3 regions of the Luteipulveratus mongoliensis genome follow, and region 1 is predicted to be linked to each of the others. Evidence: predicted binding sites of a transcription regulator. Region 1 holds the regulator's gene; each other region holds the start of a gene.
What was found. Region 1 encodes LexA, which represses DNA repair genes until DNA is damaged. Its sites were predicted from a motif close to TCGAACANNTGTTCGA; they were not measured.

Region 1 (6,959 bases):
CAACGCCCAGCATGTCGCGGCGTTTGTGACAGGCGCCAAATTTCGTGTTCCCCGGCCTTGTCTTGCCGGTTCTCGAACACACCAAGAACCGGGCACCGCCATGTCGTCATGGTGGTGCCCGGTCCGTGGGTTATCGGATCGTTCTAGCTGCAGCCGCTGGTGCTACCGCAGCCCTCGCACACGTAGCAGCTGCCAGCCGGACGCATCTTGGTGCCGCACGTCATGCACATCGGCGCGTCCGCGGCCTTGCCCTGGAACTTCTCCAGCAGGTCCGCCGAGGAGTGGATCTCTGCCGAGACCTCTCGGACGTCAGCCGCACCCGACCCTGACTTCACGTCGGTGTCGACGGACTCGTCCTCGACCGGGTCAGCCTTCTTGGCCGAGGCCGGCGCCGCCGACTGCGAGTACGACTCGAACTCTCCGGCGACGTCCTCACCGGACTCCTCCGACGACGTCGCATCGGCGTACGAACCGGTCTCGAGCTGACGTGCACGCTCCTCGGCCGTGTGGATGCCGATGAACGAGCGGGTCTCGAAGTCCATGTGGTCCAGCGCCAGGCGACGGAAGACGTAGTCCATGATCGACTGCGCCATCCGGATGTCCGGGTCGTCGGTCATCCCGGCCGGCTCAAACCGCATGTTGGTGAACTTCTCGACGTAGGTCTCCAGTGGCACGCCGTACTGGAGCGCGACAGAGACGGCGACCGAGAACGCGTCCATGACGCCCGCGAGGGTCGAGCCCTGCTTGCCGAACTTCAGGAAGATCTCGCCGAGCTCGCCGTCCGCGTGCGTGCCGGCCGTGAGGTAACCCTCCGCACCGCCGACCGCGAACGACGTGGTCTGGCTGCTGCGACGCTTGGGCAGACGCTTGCGGATCGGGCGGTACTCAATGACCTTCTCGACGCCGGCCTCGCCTGCGGCCTTCTTGCCCTTGGCCGTCGAACCGCCGTCGGACAGCGGCTGGCCGACCTTGCAGTTGTCGCGGTAGACCGCCAGCGCCTTGAGGCCGAGCTTCCAGCCCTCCAGGTGAACCTCCGCGATCTCCTCGACCGTGGCCGTCTCCGGCAGATTGACCGTCTTGGAGATGGCACCGGAGAGGAACGGCTGCGCAGCAGCCATCATCCGGACGTGGCCCATCGCACTGATGGCACGCTCGCCCATCGCGCAGTCGAAGACCTCGTAGTGCTCCTGTTTCAGACCGGGCGCGTCAATGACGTGGCCCTTGTCAGCGATGTGCTCAACGATCGCCTCGATCTGCTCCTGCTGGTAGCCGAGCTTCTTCAGGGCGCGCGGGATGGTCTGGTTGACGATCTGCATCGAGCCGCCACCGACGAGCTTCTTGAACTTGACCAGCGAGAAGTCCGGCTCGATGCCGGTCGTGTCGCAGTCCATCATGAAGCCGATGGTGCCGGTCGGCGCGAGCACCGAGGCCTGCGCGTTGCGGTAGCCGTGCTTGTCGCCGAGCTCGATGACCTCCGCCCAGGCCTTGGTGGCCGCGCGGTGGATGTCGCCGTCCATCACATCGAGCGTGCGGACCTCGTCGTTGGCCGAGCGGTGCTTGCGCATGACGCGCTTGTGAGCCTCGGCGTTGCGGGCATATCCGGCGTACGGACCCACGACAGCGGCGATCTCTGCTGACCGCTTGTAGGAGGCACCGGTCAGCAGCGAGGTGATCGAACCTGCCAGGGCGCGACCGCCCTCAGACTCGTAGCCGTGGCCGGTGGCCATCAGCAGGGCACCGAGGTTGGCGTAACCGATGCCGAGCTGGCGGTAGTCGACGGTGGTCTTGCCGATGGCCTCCGTCGGGAAGTCGGCGAAGCAGATCGAGATGTCCATCGCGGTGATGACCAGCTCGACGACCTTCTGGAAGGTCGCGGTGTCGAACGTGTCGTCGTCCTTGAGGAACTTCAGCAGGTTCAGGGACGCCAGGTTGCAGGAGGAGTTGTCCAGCGACATGTACTCCGAGCACGGGTTGGACGCGGTGATGCGGCCCGTCTCCGGGTTGGTGTGCCAGTCGTTGATCGTGTCGTCGTACTGCAGGCCCGGGTCGGCACACTCCCAGGCGGCCTTGTTGATCTTGTCGAACAGCTCGCGAGCGTCGACCTCCTCGATCACCGAGCCGTCGCTGCGGGAGGTGAGGCCGAACGTCTTGCCCTCCTCGACCGCACGCATGAACTCGTCGCTGACGCGGACCGAGTTGTTGGCGTTCTGGTACTGGACGGAGGTGATGTCCTTGCCGCCCAGGTCCATGTCGAAGCCGGCGTCGCGCAGCGCGCGGATCTTGTCCTCCTCGCGCGCCTTGGTCTCGATGAACTCCACGATGTCGGGGTGGTTGACATCGAGGACGACCATCTTGGCCGCCCGTCGGGTGGCGCCACCGGACTTGATGGTGCCGGCCGACGCGTCAGCGCCGCGCATGAACGAGACCGGACCAGAAGCCGTACCGCCGCTGGAGAGCAGCTCCTTGGAGGAGCGGATACGGGAGAGGTTGAGGCCGGCGCCGGAGCCACCCTTGAAGATGAACCCCTCCTCCTTGTACCAGTTGAGGATCGAGTCCATCGAGTCGTCGACGGACAGGATGAAGCAGGCCGAGACCTGCTGCGGGCTCTTGGTGCCGACGTTGAACCAGACCGGTGAGTTGAACGCGAACACCTGGTGCAGCAGCGTCCACGTCAGCTCGTGCTCGAAGAGCTCCGCGTCCTCGTCGCTGCGGAAGTAGCCGAAGTCTTTGCCGGCCTTGACGTAGGTCAGCACCACGCGGTCGATGAGCTGCTTGAGGCTCTTCTCGCGGACGTCCGTGCCCAGTGCGCCGCGGAAGTACTTGGTCGTGACGATGGTGGAGGCGTTCAGCGACCAGAAGTCGGGGAACTCGACACCGCGCTGCTCGAAGATCGTCTCGCCGGTCTTCCAGTTCTGCTGGACGACATCACGCGACTCCCAGGTCACCTCGTCATAGGGGTGCACGCCGGGCGTGGTGTAGATCCGCTCGACCTTTACACCCTTGCTCTTGCGACGAGCCTGTGACTGCGCGCGCGTCGTCTCCGTCATGGCGACTCTCCCTCTCTCGTTCTTCACTGATCGTCTCGCTGACCACTGACAGTGGTCGTGATGTCTTCGGGTCCGTGCTCGGTGTCGGACTCCACCCGCAGCAGCGTGATCGCGGCCTCGAAGTCCTCGAGGGACTCAAAGGCCTGGTAGACGCTGGCGAATCTCAGGTAGGCGACCTCGTCCAGCAGCCGGAGTGGGCCGAGGATCTCCAGGCCGACGTCGTGCGCGTCGATCTCCGCGACACCCTTGGCCCGGATCGACTCCTCCACCTGCTGGGCCAGGAGCGCGACGTCGTCATCGCTCACCGGTCGCCCCTGACAGGCCTTGCGTACGCCGCTGATCACCTTGCCCCGGCTGAACGGCTCACTGGCGCCGGACCGCTTGACCACGGTCAGGCTGGCGTTCTCCATCGTGGAGAACCGCTTGCCGCAGCTCGGACACTGTCGCCGCCGCTTGATGCAGGTGCCGTCCTCGTTGGTGCGGCTGTCGACCACTCGACTGTCGTTGTGACGGCAGAACGGGCAGTGCATGGCGGCTCCTCTCCACATACGTCGTACGCCGCCCTCACCCGTCATGGTCAACACCGAAATGGGCATAGGAATGCCCGGAGACGGTGCTCTGACGGTGTCCCTCCGCGTCTTCCTGTGGATAAACCTGTGGGTATCCGGTGGATGACCTGGGGACTATATGTGGACGACTTACAGCGGTGTAACTACTAGATATAGGGATCGTAAGACGCCTGGCGCCCAGGTGCAAGATCCGTCGGCCTTGGGTTGTCCAGCAGTCAGATCACTGCAGGTCAGGGACCTGCGGTGGGCGTGTCGCAATGTCCGAATCCGGCGTGTCGCGCGGCGATCGGTGGTACCGGTCGCCACCCACGCCGCACCACCATCGAACGCGCCACGGCCGGGCCGTCCACCACGCGGTGGATGGCCCGGCCGTCACGACGCGTGGTGCGAAGTCAGCCCTGCGGGATCACCAGCCGCTGGCCGGCGCTCACCTGGAGAGAGCTCAGTCGGTTAGCGAGCTGCAACCTGGCCACTCCCTCGTGGACCGGCAGTCCAGGAAGCTCAGCCTGCGCGATCTCACTCAGCGTGGCACCCGGCTCAACCGTCACCACCCGAGTCGGTGGGGTGGAAGGCGAGGACGCCGCGGCGACGGAGGCTGTGACCAGACCCAGCACGGCCAGCGCTCCCGCCAGCAGGAGCATCAGGCGACCGCGCGGCGTCAGCCGAAGGCGCGGCCCCCTCGCCCTGCTCATCACCGGCTCGGGATCGGGCACCACCGTCAGGTGGCGCCGACGCACGGTGGGCGTCGAGCTCTGCGGATGCTCCCAGGCGATGACCGCGCTCATGATCTCCTCCAACCTCTGCTGTGCTGATCCGAACACATGTGCGATGGAACGCTTGTACGATGTATAGCACGGGTGTTCGATGAAGTCGAGACCAACCGCGAACGTCCGCCAGCTCCGCCACCCGCGACATGCGTCGTACAGGTGTTTGAGAACTGTGTCCGAAGTTCATAGGCTTGGCTCACAGATCGAGACTCAACCAGCGACCACTGACATCGCCTTGCGCGACGGTGCTCTGGCCGCGCTAAGACGGGGAACGAGGACCACCAGATGGCCAAGATCCACGAGCTGCCGGAGCCCGACAGCCACGCGCTGACCACGCGTCAGCGGAAGGTGCTGGACGTCATCCGCAACTCGATCGACCGCCGCGGCTACCCGCCGAGCATGCGGGAGATCGGCGAGGCGGTCGGCCTCACGTCTCCGAGCTCCGTCGCGCACCAGCTGTCCATGCTGGAGCGCAAGGGCTACCTGCGGCGTGACCCGATGCGCCCCCGGGCGATGGAGGTCGTGTCACCCGACATGGGCAAGCGCGACCGCGGCTACCGCGGCGGTCCGGTCAGCGCAGCTGCCGAGTCCGGCATCGACGAGACCGGCATCAACGACGAGCGCCCCGAGCCGTCCTACATCCCCGTCGTGGGACGGATCGCAGCGGGCGGCCCGATCCTGGCCGAGGAGGTCGTCGAGGATGTCTTCCCACTCCCCCGGCAGATCGTCGGCGAGGGCGACCTGTTCCTGCTGAAGGTGGTCGGCGACTCGATGGTCGATGCGGCGATCTGCGACGGCGACTGGGTCGTCGTTCACCAGCAGCAGACCGCGGAGAACGGTGACATCGTCGCAGCGATGCTCGACAACGAGGCGACCGTCAAGACGTTCAAGCGCACCCGAGGCAAGGTGTGGCTGATGCCCCACAACGAGGCCTACGAGCCGATCGACGGCGATGAGGCCACCATCCTCGGCAAGGTCACCGCCGTCCTGCGCAGGGTGGTCTGACCAGCTGTCATCGGCCTCCCGCTCTCCATCTCGCGGGATGCCGATGACTACTGAGGAAGTGCCTGCTCGAGATGGGTCAGCGTCTCTCCCAAGGGAGTCTCGATCTTGATCGTGGTCTCGGCTTCCCCGCGCGTACGACCGCGGGTGAGAACCGCGACCGGCAGGCCGAGGCGAGACGCACGTCGTACGAACCGATAGCCCGACATCACCATGAGCGAAGACCCGAGGACAAGCAGGCCATCCGACTGCTCGACCACACCAAAACACTTCTCCACCAACGGTTTTGGCACGGCCTCCCCGAACATCACCACGTCCGGCTTGAGCTTGTCCGAACCACACACGACGCAGGTCGCGACGCGAAAGGTCGAGACCAGCTCGTCAGGGAGTACGACGTCACCATCCGGTCGGATCTCACCGCCGACCTCGCGATCGAAGGTCGGATTCGCCTGGGTCAGCCGCTCGTCGATGACCTCGCGGTCGTAGCGTTCGCCGCACTGCATGCAGACGACGTGCGAGAGCGAGCCGTGCAGCTCGAGCACGTCGACCGAGCCGGCCTGCTGATGCAGCCCGTCGACGTTCTGAGTGATGACGGTGCCGAGCAGACCTCGGGCCTGCAGCCGAGCCACGACCTGATGACCGACGTTGGGTCGCGCGCCTTCAAAGCGTCGCCAGCCGACGTAGCTGCGCGCCCAGTAGCGCTGTCGGGCCTCCGGCGAGGCCAACAGCTCGGTGGCCGTCATCGGCGTGATGCGGCGTTCACCGTCGGGACCGCGGTAGTCAGGGATGCCCGACTCGGTGGACAGGCCGGCGCCGGTCAGCACGGACAGCCCACCCGCGGCGACGAGCCTGACCAGCTCGTCCCAGGTCGATGCGTCGACGTCCGGTGGTCGAGTCGTCGCCTCAGTCACACCAGCAGTATCCGGGACGTCTCCTGCTCACGGCGCTACGGGTCGCTGACCAGCGTGAATTACCGGACAGCGATGCGTTGGCAATATCGATAACACCAACTTATACTGGCGGGCATGATTGACGCTGCTGGCCTGCGCGTGATGCGCGCGATCTCCGATGAGGGCAGCTTCACCGCCGCAGCTGCCTCGCTGGGCTACTCCCAGCCAGCCATCTCCCAGATGGTGCGGCGACTCGAGGAGCGCACCGGCACGGTGCTGGTCGAGCGACTCGGCCGTACGGTCCGCCTCACCGAAGCCGGTCACATCCTTGCCCGGCATGCCGGACCGGTGCTGTCCGCTCTCGAGCTTGCGGAGGCAGAGGTCGCCGCCATCGCCGGGCTGCGTGCCGGGCGCGTACGGCTGATGGCCTTCCCGTCCTCCTCGTCGACCTTGGTGCCTCGTGCTCTCGCTCTGGTCAAGGAGCGATTCCCGGAGGTGCAGGTGACCTTCGCCGAGGCAGAGCCGCCGGAGTCCCTTGCCGCGCTGCGTGCCGGCGAGTGCGACCTCGCAGTGGCGTTCGCCTACGAGGGTGACGATCTCCCCCGTGGCGAAGAGGGCCTGGAGGCCTTCTCCATCCGCAAGCTCCTGGACGACGAGGTCCGTCTCGCGGTGTCCAAGAAGCAT
Region 2 (6,959 bases), 1.0 Mb from region 1:
GCCGGGACTGCGGGAGCTGGCGAGGGTCATGGCACCAGGTGGCGTGGCGTTCCTGATCGACAACGACGCGACGCGCTCGACGTTCGGGCGGTGGTTCAGGGACGCCTGGCCGGATGCGGATCCCATTGCAGTGCAACGGTTCTGGAACCGTCAGGGCTTCACGACCAAGCCGGTCATGATGCGGTGGAAGTTCGACACCCGCGAGGACTTCGAGGCGGTCGTCCGCATCGAGTTCACGCCGGAGCTGTCCGACAAGATCCTGGCCTCGCACGACGGGACCGAGGTCGACTACGCCGTCGCGCTGCGCTGGCGCCACTACTGACGTAAACCTTTCGCGCCGCTCGCGGGTATTCACTTGTAGACAGCGGGTGAGAGGGGGGCCATGGGACACCCAGCATGGGAGCAGGAGTACATCGAGTACTTCACCGCGCGGGCACCTGCCCTGCGGCGGACGGCGTACGCGATGTGCGGCGACTGGCAGGCGGCCGAGGACCTGGTCCAGACCACCTTCGTGCGCCTGTACGTCCACTGGCACAAGGTGCGCCAGGAGACGATCGACGCCTACGCCCGACGCATCCTCACCAACCTGTTCCTCAACGGCCGGCGGACCGCAGTCCGCGAGCGCATCACCGACAGGGTCCCGGAACAGGTTGCCCCACCGCCGCGGACGGACGACCGTCTGGCCCTCGCGTCGGCGATGACGGGACTGACCGCCAGGCAGCGAGCGATCGTCGCCCTCCGCTTCATCGATGACATGCCGATCGCCGGCGTCGCGGATGTGCTCGGCCTCGCCGAGGGCACCGTCAAGAGCCACAGCGCACGCGCGCTGCAGACCATGCGAGTAGCGCTCGCCGACTCGTACGACACAGGAGGTGCGTGATGAACGAGGAGGACTGGGTGTCCAAGACCTTCGCCAATGACCTCGCGTCCGAGCCGCCGATGCAGCTGACGGCCGAGACGGTCGTGTACGCCGGTCGCCGGGCCCGCACGCGGCGTCGCGTCGTGGCGTCGGTCGGTGCCGCCGTTGCTGCCGCAGCCATCGCCGTCGGCACGGTCGGCTTCGTGAGCCATCGCGCCGCCGTGGAAGAGCCCGCGCCGGCCAAGACGACCAGCATCTACACCGGACGCGCAGCGCAGACGGAAGCGTCGCTCGAGCGTGTGATCGAGCAACGGCTGCCTCGAGCATCGCTGTGGGAGAAGTCGACGATCTATCCGAGCGACTGGAATCGTGACACCGCGCTTCCGCCGAATCAGGCTGACAACGCTACGGATTGGCAAGCCGTCTACACCTTCAGATCAGATCCTCGGCACACGCTGCGGGTGACAGTCGTGAGCCTGCCTTCGAACACATCGGCTCCGTCCTGCCCCGCCGAGCTGTCCTCGGGACAGTCGTGCACCGTACGCCCCGACCGAAGCACGTTCGAGGTGAATGAACGCGGATCGAAGGACGGGTGGGCTCGCTCGGTCTTCAGCGCTCGGCCCGGTCAGATGAGTGTGACCGTCACGGAGTGGGTCAAGGCCGGTACTCAGGCCGAAGCGCGCAACGGGTGGAAGTACACGCCCGCCGAGCTCGAACCCGTCGTCACCGCGCCGGACCTCGTCATCCCGCGCCCAGCGGTCGAGCCACCTCCACCGACCGGACCCTGACCCACTCCCCCAGATCGGATCGACGCCGTCGATCCGATATCGAGCCCTGCCCACTTGAGGCAGTGGATGTCCCCACCACACAAGGAGATGTCATGAAGATGCGCACGCGGTACGTGGTACCGACAGCAGTCCTGAGCCTCGCCCTCGCGGGGGGCGCCGGTGTCGCCGGCCTCACCTCGTCGGCCAGCGCCCAGGGGAAGGGCACCTTGGTCGACCCAGCTGGCACTCGAGTCACCAAGGTCGACTCGGCGAAGACGGCCAGTCCGGTCGCGCGGCTCATCGAGAAGCGAGTCCGTGCCGACCTTCCGGGCGGTCACGGTCTGGTGAAGGAGACGATCTATGCGAGCGACTGGAACCGCAACACGCCGCTGCCCGTGGATCAGGTGCAGAACGCGACGGACTGGCACGGCAAGTTCACCCTGCCAGGCGACCGGACGCACGTGATCTGGACGGCGGTGTTCATCGCGCCCAAGGGCACCAACCCGACACCGGAGCAGTCACGCGCGCAGTGCCCTGAGCAGCCGCTGCCGCCTGGTGAGGTGCCGTTCCGGTGCGAGGTCAAGGTGCTGCCGGACGGCTCACACGTCACCGTCAACGAGTTCGCAGTCCGGGGCGTGTACAACCTGGTCGTCGGGCATATCCGGGCGCACGACCGAGGCGTTTCGGTCGCGGAGAAGGTCAAGGCCGGTTCGCTGGCCGAGGCGCGTCACAAGTTCCGCTACAGCGCCGCACAGCTGCAGCGGCTCGCGACCGACGCGGCCCTGGTGATCCCTGAGCCCCAGGTGTACCCGCCGCTGCCGACGACGCCGTAGTCCGCGCCGGTCGACACAACACGGCGGGCGGGCGGGTCTGGATCAGGGGAGCAGACCCGCCCGCTCACTCGCGTCGTTGAGTCATTAGCCCGGCTAGAAGGGCGGCGGTTCGTGGGCGGGGTAGGTGATGTAAATCCGGCTGGATGCGCTGGTCCAGGTGGCGGTTCCGTCTGGAGTGATGGTGACGGTCCAGGCGCCGGAGTGCTTGGCACGGTGGTGGGCCCGACACAGGGACAGCAGCCCTGCGGGTTCGGTTCTGCCGCCACGACCGTGCGGGATGACGTGGTCGGTGTCGGTCATCTGTGCTGGTCGGGTGCAGCCGGGGAAGCGGCAGACCTGATCGCGGAGCTGGACGAACTGACGCATCCGGGTCGGTGGCCGGTAGGCGGTGCTGGTGTGCTCGCGCAGGGCACCGGTGGTCGGGCTGACCAGGGCACGACCGATCGTGTCACCGAGGGCATGGACCAGTCCGGTGACGGTCTCGGCCGAGATGACGCCGACACCGTCGACGACCACATCGCCCAGTGCGGCTGGCGGTTCGGAGTCCGTGCGCTGGTTGGCGATCGTGGTCAGCCGTTCGATCAGCTCTTCCACTGCCTCCGCGACCGGATCACTCCCACTCGTCGCGGCGGGTGCTGCCCGCTTGGTGCCGGGTGGGTGCCACGGCGGCAGGTCTGTGGTGGTCCATGGGTCGGGCACGTCCGGCACGCGACCGCCCTTCGCAGGGTGCAGTCCCCATGCGGACAGGTCGAGAGGTTCTCCCGGGCCGGTCTCGCCGCCAGCGACGAAACCCATGCGCAGGTTGGTCTGGTCGAGCAGGTCCGCGAGCCCGTCGGTGGCGACCGCGGCGGCTCGTGCGGCGCCTTCCTGGACGGGAACCAGGAACGTGCACGACGCCGACGCATCCGCGGAGGAGGTCAGCAGGTCCACCAACGCCTGTGCCCGGCACTCACCCATCAACGGTGCGCGCCGTGCATCACCAGCCGATGCCGGCAGCTCGGCGGCCCCGGTCTCAGCCTGTCCCGTAGCGGCCTTGTCGTCCGGTGCGTTGCGGTAGCGCCCGGCGAGGTCCTGGATCGCGGACTGCATCGCTGCCGCCTGCTCAGTCGGCAGGGTTGCGGTCATGGTGCTGGTACCGCGAATGCGGCCGGGTTCGAACCAGACTCCGAGGGCCTCACGCACGCTCCGTCGCCGGTGCCGCACCGGTGACTCGGCGTCCTGGTTGGCCACTGCGGCTCGGGCGCGCTTACGGGTGGCGGTCGCGGTCCACGAGCTGATGCCACCACGGGGTCCGGACAGCATCGCCGCTTCCACGTGTGGCGCGACCACAGCTCGGGTGCCCTCGGGGACGTCCTCCAACGCGTCAACGACCGCGGCGAGGCGTTCCCGGTCGATCGCTCCGTCGGCGAGGGCGTCGATCAGTAGTGGGGTGTGGCACACCGCTGCGACCGACTCGCGCACCCGCCGCGCCGCGGTGCGCGGCCCCCAGCACAGGGCGGCGCTGATGTCCGCGACCGCGGTGTCCCGAACATCACCGACCGCGCCGCGACCAAGTCGATGGCCGGCATCACCTGACGGGTCGTAGTGCGCCACCGAGCCCGCATGTTGCGCCAACCGATGCGCCTGCACAGCGTGGGCCAGGTCGACCAGGTGCTGGGTGACGCTGACCTGCTCGAGCACCACCGGTGCCGACACGACGTCCTCGGTGTCGTTGCGGATGAGCGCGTACGCCGACTCCAACGCCTCCCGAGCGATGACCAGCTGCGCCGCGCAGCGGTGTCCGTCTCGCGGCGCAGCGTGGTCATCTCGGGTGCGCTTGCCATGCCACCATCGTACGTACGTACGAACTTCGCCGCAAGTCCGCGATCGATGAATTTGATTGCTGTGTAAAGCCTTTCGACGATTCTGACGTTGTCGGTGGTGCGTGCTAGTGCGCCAGCAGACCGCTCCGGCTCACCGCCGAGCGAGTCGGGCCGCCCCGCTCACCACGTGGACGCTGGCATTTGCATATGAATAACTCTCAGTTATCTTGAATCTGGTCTTGAGTGGCAGCGTGAAGCCCTGGCTTGCTGTCCGGCAACCCTCCGTTCGTGGCGGGGTGCCCCAGGTGACGACCCGGCCGCATGAACCCGTGCGGCAAGCGCGACGACGCGGCGCCAGCCGCCCGGGAGGCACACGATGAGCCCCAGACCCCTGATCCATCTGGCCGTGGCCCTCGACGGCACCGGCTGGCACCCGGCCTCCTGGCGCGACCCGTCCGCTCGGGCGGACGAGGTGTTCACTGCTCGCTACTGGGCCGACCTGGTCCGGTTGGCGGAGAGCGGCGCCCTCGACCTGGTCACCCTCGAGGACGGACTCGCCCTCCAGGCCGATGACGCGCTGCACCACGACGACCGCACCGACCGGCTTCGTGGACGCCTCGACGCGGTCCTGGTCGCCAACCGAGTCGGCCCGCTCGTCCGACGAATCGGCTTGGTACCCATCGCGATCACCACGCACACCGAGCCGTTCCATCTCTCGAAGTCGATCGCGACGCTCGACTACGTGACCGGCGGCCGCGCCGGCGTACAGGTGCGGATCGGCGGCCGCCGCGACGAGGCCGACCACTTCGGCCGCCGAGAGCTGGGCGACTGGACCGACCTCGACGCCGACGGTCAGCGATCCCTGGCCAACGCACTCTTCGATGAGACCGATGACTACGTCGAGGTGCTGCGCCGGCTGTGGGACTCGTGGGAGGACGACGCCGAGATCCGCGACTCAGCCACCGGCCGGTTCGTCGACCGAGACAAGCTGCACTACATCGACTTCGAAGGCGACCACTTCTCAGTGCGCGGTCCGTCGATCACCCCTCGCCCTCCGCAGGGTCAGCCGCTGATAGCGGCCCTCGGGCACGACGTACGACCGTGGCAGCTGATCGGCAGGTCGGCCGACCTCGGCTTCATCACACCGAAGGACGACCCGGCCGAGGCGCTGACCGTCATCCGCGAGGCCCAGCAGGACGCCGGGCGCGACACAGTCCACGTCCTCGGGGACGTGCTGGTCGTCCTCGACGAGGACGCTGCACGGGCAGGTGAGCGCCTCGGCCGGCTCAACGATCTGGCCGGCAGCCCCCTGGTGTCGGACGCGCTGATCTATGTCGGTGGTGTGAAGGGCCTGGCCGATCTCATCGAGTCCTGGTCAACCGCAGGCCTTTCCGGGGCTCGTCTGCGTCCGGCCGTCAACACCGTCGACCTGCCACGAATCGTGGACGACCTCGTACCCGAGCTGCGACGCCGCGGACTGTTCCGGTCGGCGTACGACGACCGGACGTTGCGTGAGCGCTTCGGCCTAGCCCGCCCCGTCAGCCGCTACGCCGCCTGACCACCCGGAGAGGACAAACTGATGCCGCAGAAGCAGATTCACCTGGCCGCGCACTTCCCGGGGGTCAACAACACCACCGTCTGGAGCGACCCGGAGTCCGGCAGCCACATCGAGTTCGACTCGTTCCGCGAGTTCGCGCAGACCGCCGAGCGGGGCAAGTTCGACTTCCTGTTCCTGGCCGAAGGTCTGCGGCTGCGCGAGCAGCGTGGCCAGATCTACGACCTGGACGTCGTCGGCCGCCCTGACACCTTCGCGATCCTCAGCGCGCTGGCCGCTGTCACCGACCACCTCGGCCTGGCAGGCACGATCAACTCGACGTTCAACGAACCGTACGACGTGGCAAGGCAGTTCGCGTCCTTGGACCACCTCTCCGGTGGCCGCGCGGCGTGGAACGTCGTGACCAGCTGGGACGCGTTCACCGGTGAGAACTTCCGACGTGGCGGCTTCCTGCCGGCCGAGCAGCGCTACGAGCGGGCCAAGGTCTTCTTGCAGACGACACTCGAGCTGCTCGACTCGTGGCGTGAGGGCGATGTCCTCGCCGACCGCGAGTCCGGCGAGTTCCTCGCACGACCCGATGCGGGCGAGTTCGCCCACCAGGACTCGCATTTCGACATCCGCGGCAGGTTCAATGTCCCGCGCAGCCCACAAGGACGGCCGGTCATCTTCCAGGCCGGCGACTCCGACGAAGGTCGAGACTTCGCGGCTCGTCAGGCGGACGCGATCTTCTCGCGACACAGTGAGTACGACGCGGGCAGAGCCTTCTACGCCGATGTGAAGGGCCGGCTCCCGAAGTTCGGCCGCACCCGGGACGACCTGCTCATCCTGCCCGCCGCCACCTTCGTCCTCGGAGACAACGACGCCGACGCGCAGGAGCGAGCCCACGTCGTACGCCGGCAGCAGGTCAGCGGAGCCACAGCGATCAACTTCCTCGAACAGGTCTGGAACCGTGACCTTTCGGCGTATGACCCCGAAGGACCCCTGCCCGACATCGACCCGGACACCGGCGAGCACACCATCGCCCGCGGGCGGGCCAGCGTGCGCGGACACCGCGATCCCGTACAGACCGCACACGAGTGGCGGGAGCGCGCCCAGGCGGAGAACCTGTCGATCCGCGACCTCGTGATCGAGGTGTCGGGGCGG
Region 3 (6,959 bases), 2.6 Mb from region 1:
CGGCAGGTGCAGGGCGCCTTGCCCATGGCGGCTGCGCTGGCCGGATCAGCTTGCGCGACAAGGCGATCGACCCAGTCAGCGAAGCCGGCCGCGGACTCCACATCGTCGTCCGGCCCCACGCCGAAGCCGTCTTCGTGGGTGCCCGGACCCCACTCGTGGTGCGCCTCGAGCCAGGCGACGTGGAGATCGGCACGCGGGGCGACAAGCTGAAGCATCTCTGCACCTTATGGACTCCGTGGACACGGTCGGCCAGCACTCGCGCGACCGCTGGCGCACCGACGTACAGCGCTTGGTCAAGTGGCTGCGTCGGTCGCCGCGGGCCGTGGCCTGCGCCCGGTCGCTGTCATGGGCCGCGGCTCGCAACGGTCATGGTCTCGGCCCGATCGCTTGTGCTGGTGGTCCGATGCCATCGGACAGCGAAGGGCGTGACGGTGGCGGTCAGGTTGTCGCGGTGGACGATGGTGTGGTGGCGGCGGCAGAGCAGGGCTGAGTTCAGCAGGCTGGTGCGGCCTCCGGCGTACCAGGGTTGGACGTGGTGGACCTCGCAGAAGCTGGGTGGCCGATCACATCCGGGGAAGGTGCAGCACCGGTCTCGGGCCACGACCGCGGTGCGTAGTCCGTCCTTGACCAGGCGTTGCTCCCGGCCGACGTCCAACGGTTCAGAGCGTGATCCCAGGACCATCGGGATGATGTCCGCGTCGCAGGCCATCCGCCGGATCGTGCCGGCATCGATCGTGTCACCCAGACTCGTCACCCCGAGCCCGCCCGATCCGCCGCCACCGGCACCCGATCTGGTCCCGGCGCTAGAACGGTCGGCGCTGGTGTGTCCTGCGCCGGCAGCCCTGGTCCGAGCGTGCTCAGCGCGCAGGTCATCCAAGCCCATGGTGACCACGAGCTTGGTCGTGGACCCGTGCGAGGTCGAGGTGTCCGCCGACTCAGCCAGGTTCAGCAGGTCCATGAACGCGTCCGCGCGCCGTTTACCCGGACTCCGCGGATCCGGAGAAGACGTGCCCGTGTCCGGGTCAACCACCGGCTGGGGTGCAGCACCCGCCTGGACCGCAGCAACCAACCGCGCCGCGTTTCCCGGCGCCAGATCCACGATGAACCGCCGCAACCCACCCGGCAGATCCGACCACGACAACTCCTCGACCCGCTCCAACGCCGCGTCCTGATCCTCAAGCCGGTCACCGGCATACGTCGCGACCAACCACCGCGACAGATGCCGCAGCTCCCTAGCACCACCACCAGCCGCGGCCACCTGCACGAAGTACGCCAGACACTCCTGGCGGGCGAAACCCGGCAGCACCGGCAGGATCTTGCCCAGCTCCCGCAGACTCACCTGCGCCGCCCGTGCACTACACGCCCCGGCCGCGACCGCCTCCCGCAGCAGCACGTTGTCGGGCTGATTCACAGCAGCAGCAACAGTCGCGACCCGCGACGCCTCACCCGGCTCAAGGCGGCCCGCATGCGCAGCAACCCACTGCGCCGGGCTGGCCGCCTGCGACTCCCGCACCACACCCCGCTCCAACGCCTCAGCGGTGGCCATCACCACACACGCCTGCACCCGATCACTCAAGGCACCCAGCAGCTCCACCAACGGCGCCAGATCCGCCGAGCCGACCTGATGCAACGCCGACGGCAACCCCTCCAACGCAACCACCGCGGCAGCAGCCGCAGACACCGCATCAGCCGCCGGCCCCGGCGGCACCCGAGACACCAAGGACTCCCCCGGCAGCGACTCGCTGTCCGGGCGCCCATCAGGGTCGTGCGCTGCCTCGCCCATACCGTCGACCGTACAGGTGTTCGCATCGATGCCGCAAGACCGATGGGCGTGAATATTGTTTATTGCCAACATGATTCGCGGCTTCGCGTTATCCACATCCCCCTCCCGTCAGCACGTTCATCCACAGGCTTGACCCCGATCCGCGACATGCTCTGTGGACAACGGAATCCTGGCTTCAGCACAGCCACGGATCGGGGAGAGACATGTTGCAGACGGCAGGAAATAGCGACAGGGAACTGATCGATGGACGAGCGCCAAACGAACGGGCGGCCGCATCGACGCCACCGTCCCCACGCCTCGCGCTCCTCGTCGAGGCGACACACGACCACAGCGTCACCCGCCGTCGACGCCGTCTGATGCTCCTCGATCGTCCGGGCCGGGTCACGTTGATCCGCCCCGAGGGTTCGAGACCCCGAGTTCAGAGGCCTATTCGAACGAGCGAACGGGTACCTGGAAACCACACGACACGCATCAGATCCGTTGCGTCCTTGAACCCGGCCGCTCCTGAGACAGGTAGCGAACCGGGATGCCGTGCTGGGAGGCGTAGACGATCTCCGACTTGGTCGACTCGCCGACATACCCGTCGACGTCGAGCACGTACACGTAGTCGGCTAGGTCGATCTTGCGCTTGTGCAGCTCGTCCAGAGCGACCTTCTCGACCGAGTCGTGCCCCACGCCCTCACCGTGCCCGTGCCCGTGCCCGTGCTGAGCCTTGGCGGACGGATAGAAACCGATGGAGAGCACGATCTCGCCTGCCATGGTCAGGTCGTAGTTGGCCTGCTGGAACGCATCGTGGAACCGGCTGGAGCCACAGAGGCACACGATGGTCGGCCGGGCCTCGGCGTGGAAGATCCGCTGCAGGTCGGTGCTCATGACGTACTCCTCCCCTCGACGTTGCACTGTCCAACGGCGAGCGTCAGCCGTCGACGACGACCTCACTGATCTGCATGACCGGGGTGATGTCGGTGTAGTTGCCGATGTCGCTCATGATCTGCTTCACGTTCGGCCCGAACCCCGCCTGGAACGCATCCAGCGACTCGCTGTAGACGTGGCACATCGCGACGTACGGCGCATCGACTCCCGGCCCGCCCCCACTGACACCGCGGTCGATCGTCCAACGCTCGCATGCCGGGCCGAGCAGCTCGGCGATCATGGGCAGGTGCCGGTCGCGGTAGTAGTCGTGGTCGAACCGCGCCTCCGGTGTCGTCGGGTACATGATGCTCACCTTGATCACGGGACGCTCCTTCGCGCTGGTACGCCGGCCGGCTCGCCCGGGAGCGGGCGAGCCGCTGACCGAGCCGGGCCCACCCTACGCAGGCGAGTCCTCGGACGGATCGAGCGGTCGCAGCACGCAGAACTCATTGCCCTCCGGATCGGCCAGCACGGCCCAACCGCGGTCGGGCTTGCGCAGATCGTTGACCATCGTGGCGCCGAGCCCGAGCAGTCGGTCGACCTCTTCGTCGCGGCTGCGGTCAGTCGGTCGCAGGCAGAGGTGCATCCGGTTCTTGACCGTCTTGGGCTCGGGCACCCTGAGGAAGAGCAGGTAGCGCCCGTCCGGCCCTTCGAGCCCGCACTCCTCGTCGTCAGGAGACTGCTCATCCGGAGGCAGGACGAAGTCCTCGAGGACCTGCGCCCACCACATGGTCTGGGCGTACGGATCTGCTGCGTCGATACAGAAATTCGCGGTGCGCGATGCCATGGCGCGACCCTCCCAGATACCGCCGACAACCGCACCAGGTCCGCCGACAACCGCACCGCGTCCAGCGACAACCGCACGCGATCGAGCGGAGGACCAGCCTCAGAGCCCGTAACGACCCAGGACGTCCCGCATGACCGCGACGATGGCCTGCTGCCGCAGTCGGGGATCAGCGTCGTACACCGGGTCGCTGATGCCGCTCTCACGCACAGACAACCCCTCCCGGATCACCTGGTGGTGCTTCGCGTCCAGCTCGTCGAGCGCCCAGCGACCGGCACCGGACTTCGAGGTGATCCGGCCCGTCTGCAGCACGTGGTGCAGACGGTTGATCCCGAGGACGCACCACTCGCTCGCCCACGACGGGATGGCCTCCGTGAGGACGCCGAGTACCACTGCCTGCCGGCCCCAGTACGCCTCAAGGTTGCCGCGCGTAAATGCCTGCAGCTCCTCAGGATTCGTGTGTACGCCGAGCTGGGCGACCGGCGTACCTCGCATGGTGATCCCCCGCTCAGCGAGCTCCGCCCAGGTGACCGGGTTGGCATCGCCGTGGTGACCGAGCTCGAAGACGTTGTCCAGCACCCCTGGGTACTCGGCGAGGTCGGCTGCCGGCCGGGTCAGGTCGCCTTCGGTGACGTAGATGCCGTCGTACGCCGGCCGCCCGCCGATCGTGGCGAGCTCACCGTGCACTCCGCGCAGGGCCGCGACGACCGCGTCATCGGCCGGCCGGCTCAGCACACCGACGAAGTCGATGTCGCTCCCGGAGAAGAACTCACCCCAGCACAACGACCCGTGGAGGTAGAGCCCGACCAGATCACAACTCGTGCCCGCGAGCGCGGCATCGACCCGCTCAAGCGCATCGTCGACCACCGTCGAGACGGCGGCAGGTACAGAGACAGTTTCGATGACCCCCATGCCTCCACCCTGACACGTGAGCCGCCTGATGTGACCCACGACACCACGAAGGCCTGGCCACCGGACCGAACCCGTGTGACCAGACCTTCGCGGTGCGGTCAGGTGGTGCGGGTGCCGACCGAGAGGTCGTTGTCGGGGGCTCCGCCGTTCGAGTTGTCCGCCGAGCCACTGCCCGTGCTGCCAGCGGACGGTGCATCGGGCGCCGGAACGTCCGACCGACCGCCCGGCGCACCCGGGCCGCCCGGCGCACCCGGGCCGCCCGGAGCACCCGGGGCGCCCGGATCGGCGGGCCGCTGCGGCGGCGTACGGTCCACGATGTTCGGCAGGTCCGCCTTGAGCAGCGAGGTGACCTTGGCGACCAGAGTCGTACGCGAAACCCCTTGCGCCTGAGCGATTTCGGCGAGCGACTTGCCGCTTCTCAGCTGGGTCGCGAGGTCGGTCTCAGAGAGCTTGAGCAGGCTCGCCAGCTCCTTGCTGTCGCCGAGCGGGCCGCCCTTGCCCGCACCGCCGTGACGCAGGGCCTTCTCGCGTACGCCGCCCGGCGCACCCTGGCGCTGCTGCCCCTTCTCGGTGCCGCGCTGCGCCTCGAGCGCCTTCGTGATCGCGTCCGACTGAGCCTGCGTGATCGTGCCCTTGGTGACCAGGCCGCTGAGCACGTCGGCGAGCGGCCCCTTGTGCTCGGCCTTGGCGCCCGCCTTGCCGTCGGAGTCGACGTCCGGCCGAGCCGGGCGATCCGTGGCCTTGCGATCGACGATCGTGCCGGCCTCCTTGTCGACGAACGCGCCGAGCCGCTGGACCAGCGTGGCCTTGCTGACGCCGTGTGCCGCCGCGATCTGGGTGAGCGACCTCCCGGCGGCCAGTCCGTCCGACAGCTGCTGCTCAGTCGCGCCGACCGCCTTGGCGATCTCGGCGTTGGACGCACCGAACATCCGCATCTGCACGTGCAGTCGTCCGGGCGCCTTGGGCCGATCCCCTTGCGCCTTGGGCCGCTCCGCCTTCAGCGCGTTGGTGACCGCATCGGCCTGCGCCTGGGTGATGGTGCCCTTGGAGACCAGGCCGGACAGCAGGGTCTTGAGCCGGTCGCCCGGCGCCGGACGGGCCTTCGCGTCATCAGACGCCGAGGCGCTCGGCGAGCTGACACTGGGTGTGCTGCTGGGACCTGTCGCCGCCAGGGCAGGCACGGCGATCGCGCCGGCCGCGACCAGGCCGAGGCCGGTGGCCGCGACGGTCATCTTCGTCCTACGGGACATGGGGGTACCTCTCGTCGGCGGCGGGGTACGACGCCCGCCGGGTCCTCCCACCGTCGTACGGCAACCTGTGGTGACCGCGGCTCAACCTGTGATTCAGATATGAGTTCGCCGGCGCAGGTCAGTCCTCCCAGGAGAAGAACCGGGTGGCGATCAGGGTCAGCACGGCCGCGAAGCCCAGCGTCAGCGCCATCGGCAGCAGCGCCGCGACCGGTCCCTCGCCGCGCACCATGGTGCCCTTCAGCCCGTCGACCAGCCAGCCCATCGGCAGCACCTTCGAGATCGCCTGGATCCACCCAGGTGACTCCTCCACCGGGATGAATGCTCCTGACAGGAACGCCATCGGCAAGGTGATCAGGTTGGCCAGCCCGACCGCCGCCTCCGAGGTCTTGGCGATCGACCCGCACAGCAGCCCGACGGACAAGAACGCCAACGTGCCGCAGAGCGTGAGGGGTATCGCCATGTACCAGGAGCCGGTGAGCTTGAGCCCGAGCACTATCGCGACTCCGATGAAGATCGCCAGCTGCACGAGGGCGATGGCCATCGAGACGGCGACCCGTGAGGTCACCACCGAGGACGTCGGGATCGGCGCGAGTCGCAGTCGGCGCAGTACGCCGCGCTTGCGCCACTCGACCAGCGTCGTGGCCGCCCCGAACGTCGCGCCCACAGCGATGCCGTAACCGATCATCCCGGGCGTGACGTACTGGATCGCTTTGAGCGACTCGTCCTGCACCGCCGACGCCGACAGCGTATAGCGCGGCGGCTGTCCTGTGACGGCGATGTTGGTGCCGTCGATGACCGAGCGCAGCACGCCCTGGACGGTCGCCGAGGCCACCGGGTCACCGTTGGACACCGTGAGCTGAAGGGTGTTGCCGTGCTGCTCGAGGACGGCACTGATGTCGTCCTTGCGCAGCTGCTTCAGCGCCTTCTCGCGCGGGATCCCCGTCTTGAGCTCCAAGGTCTCGCCGATCGCCTTGCGCGCGTCCGGCGGGAGCTGTTGTACGACAGGGACATTGCCCACCAGGGCGACCGTCTGCTTCGACGCGCCGCTGTCGGTGAACACGGTCCCGAAGATGATGATGAAGAACAGCGGAAAGAAGAGAGTGAAGAAGACGCTCGCTCGATCCCGGACGAAGCCCTTCCACATCGCGATGGCGAGACTGCGAAAACTCCTGCTACCAAAGGCCGTACGCCCAGCGCGAGGCTGGACGTCCACCGTCACCTTGCTCATGCGCGGTACTCCCGTCCCGTGAGCTCGAGGAAGACGTCCTCAAGGGTCGCGCCTCGAACTTGTAGGCCCGCCAGGGCATCTCGTTCGGCA

Region 2: a site for LexA is predicted at 4,290-4,305, ahead of VV02_RS22595 (HNH endonuclease signature motif containing protein). Genes of this name have one in related genera too.
Region 3: a site for LexA is predicted at 1,792-1,807, ahead of VV02_RS05000 (HNH endonuclease signature motif containing protein). Genes of this name have one in related genera too.

The regions. Positions count from the first base shown of each region.
Region 1 covers NZ_CP011112.1:3,711,664-3,718,622, forward strand. The annotation lists gene VV02_RS17630 (vitamin B12-dependent ribonucleotide reductase) at 144-3,047, opposite strand; gene nrdR (transcriptional regulator NrdR) at 3,071-3,577, opposite strand; gene VV02_RS17640 (LysM peptidoglycan-binding domain-containing protein) at 4,009-4,401, opposite strand; gene lexA (transcriptional repressor LexA) at 4,669-5,388, shown strand; gene VV02_RS17650 (NAD-dependent protein deacetylase) at 5,436-6,296, opposite strand; gene VV02_RS17655 (LysR family transcriptional regulator) at 6,411-6,959, shown strand, end outside.
Region 2 covers NZ_CP011112.1:4,743,454-4,750,412, forward strand. The annotation lists gene VV02_RS22575 (class I SAM-dependent methyltransferase) at 1-322, shown strand, start outside; gene VV02_RS22580 (SigE family RNA polymerase sigma factor) at 383-880, shown strand; gene VV02_RS22585 (hypothetical protein) at 880-1,647, shown strand; gene VV02_RS22590 (hypothetical protein) at 1,740-2,459, shown strand; gene VV02_RS22595 (HNH endonuclease signature motif containing protein) at 2,553-4,199, opposite strand; SAM riboswitch class IV at 4,497-4,608, shown strand; gene VV02_RS22600 (LLM class flavin-dependent oxidoreductase) at 4,638-5,819, shown strand; gene VV02_RS22605 (NtaA/DmoA family FMN-dependent monooxygenase) at 5,841-6,959, shown strand, end outside.
Region 3 covers NZ_CP011112.1:1,065,530-1,072,488, reverse strand. The annotation lists gene VV02_RS05005 (GNAT family N-acetyltransferase) at 1-215, opposite strand, end outside; gene VV02_RS05000 (HNH endonuclease signature motif containing protein) at 344-1,783, opposite strand; gene VV02_RS04995 (hypothetical protein) at 2,255-2,656, opposite strand; gene VV02_RS04990 (EthD family reductase) at 2,700-3,017, opposite strand; gene VV02_RS04985 (VOC family protein) at 3,093-3,482, opposite strand; gene VV02_RS04980 (aminoglycoside adenylyltransferase domain-containing protein) at 3,582-4,391, opposite strand; gene VV02_RS04975 (hypothetical protein) at 4,490-5,641, opposite strand; gene VV02_RS04970 (ABC transporter permease) at 5,760-6,869, opposite strand; gene VV02_RS04965 (ABC transporter ATP-binding protein) at 6,866-6,959, opposite strand, start outside.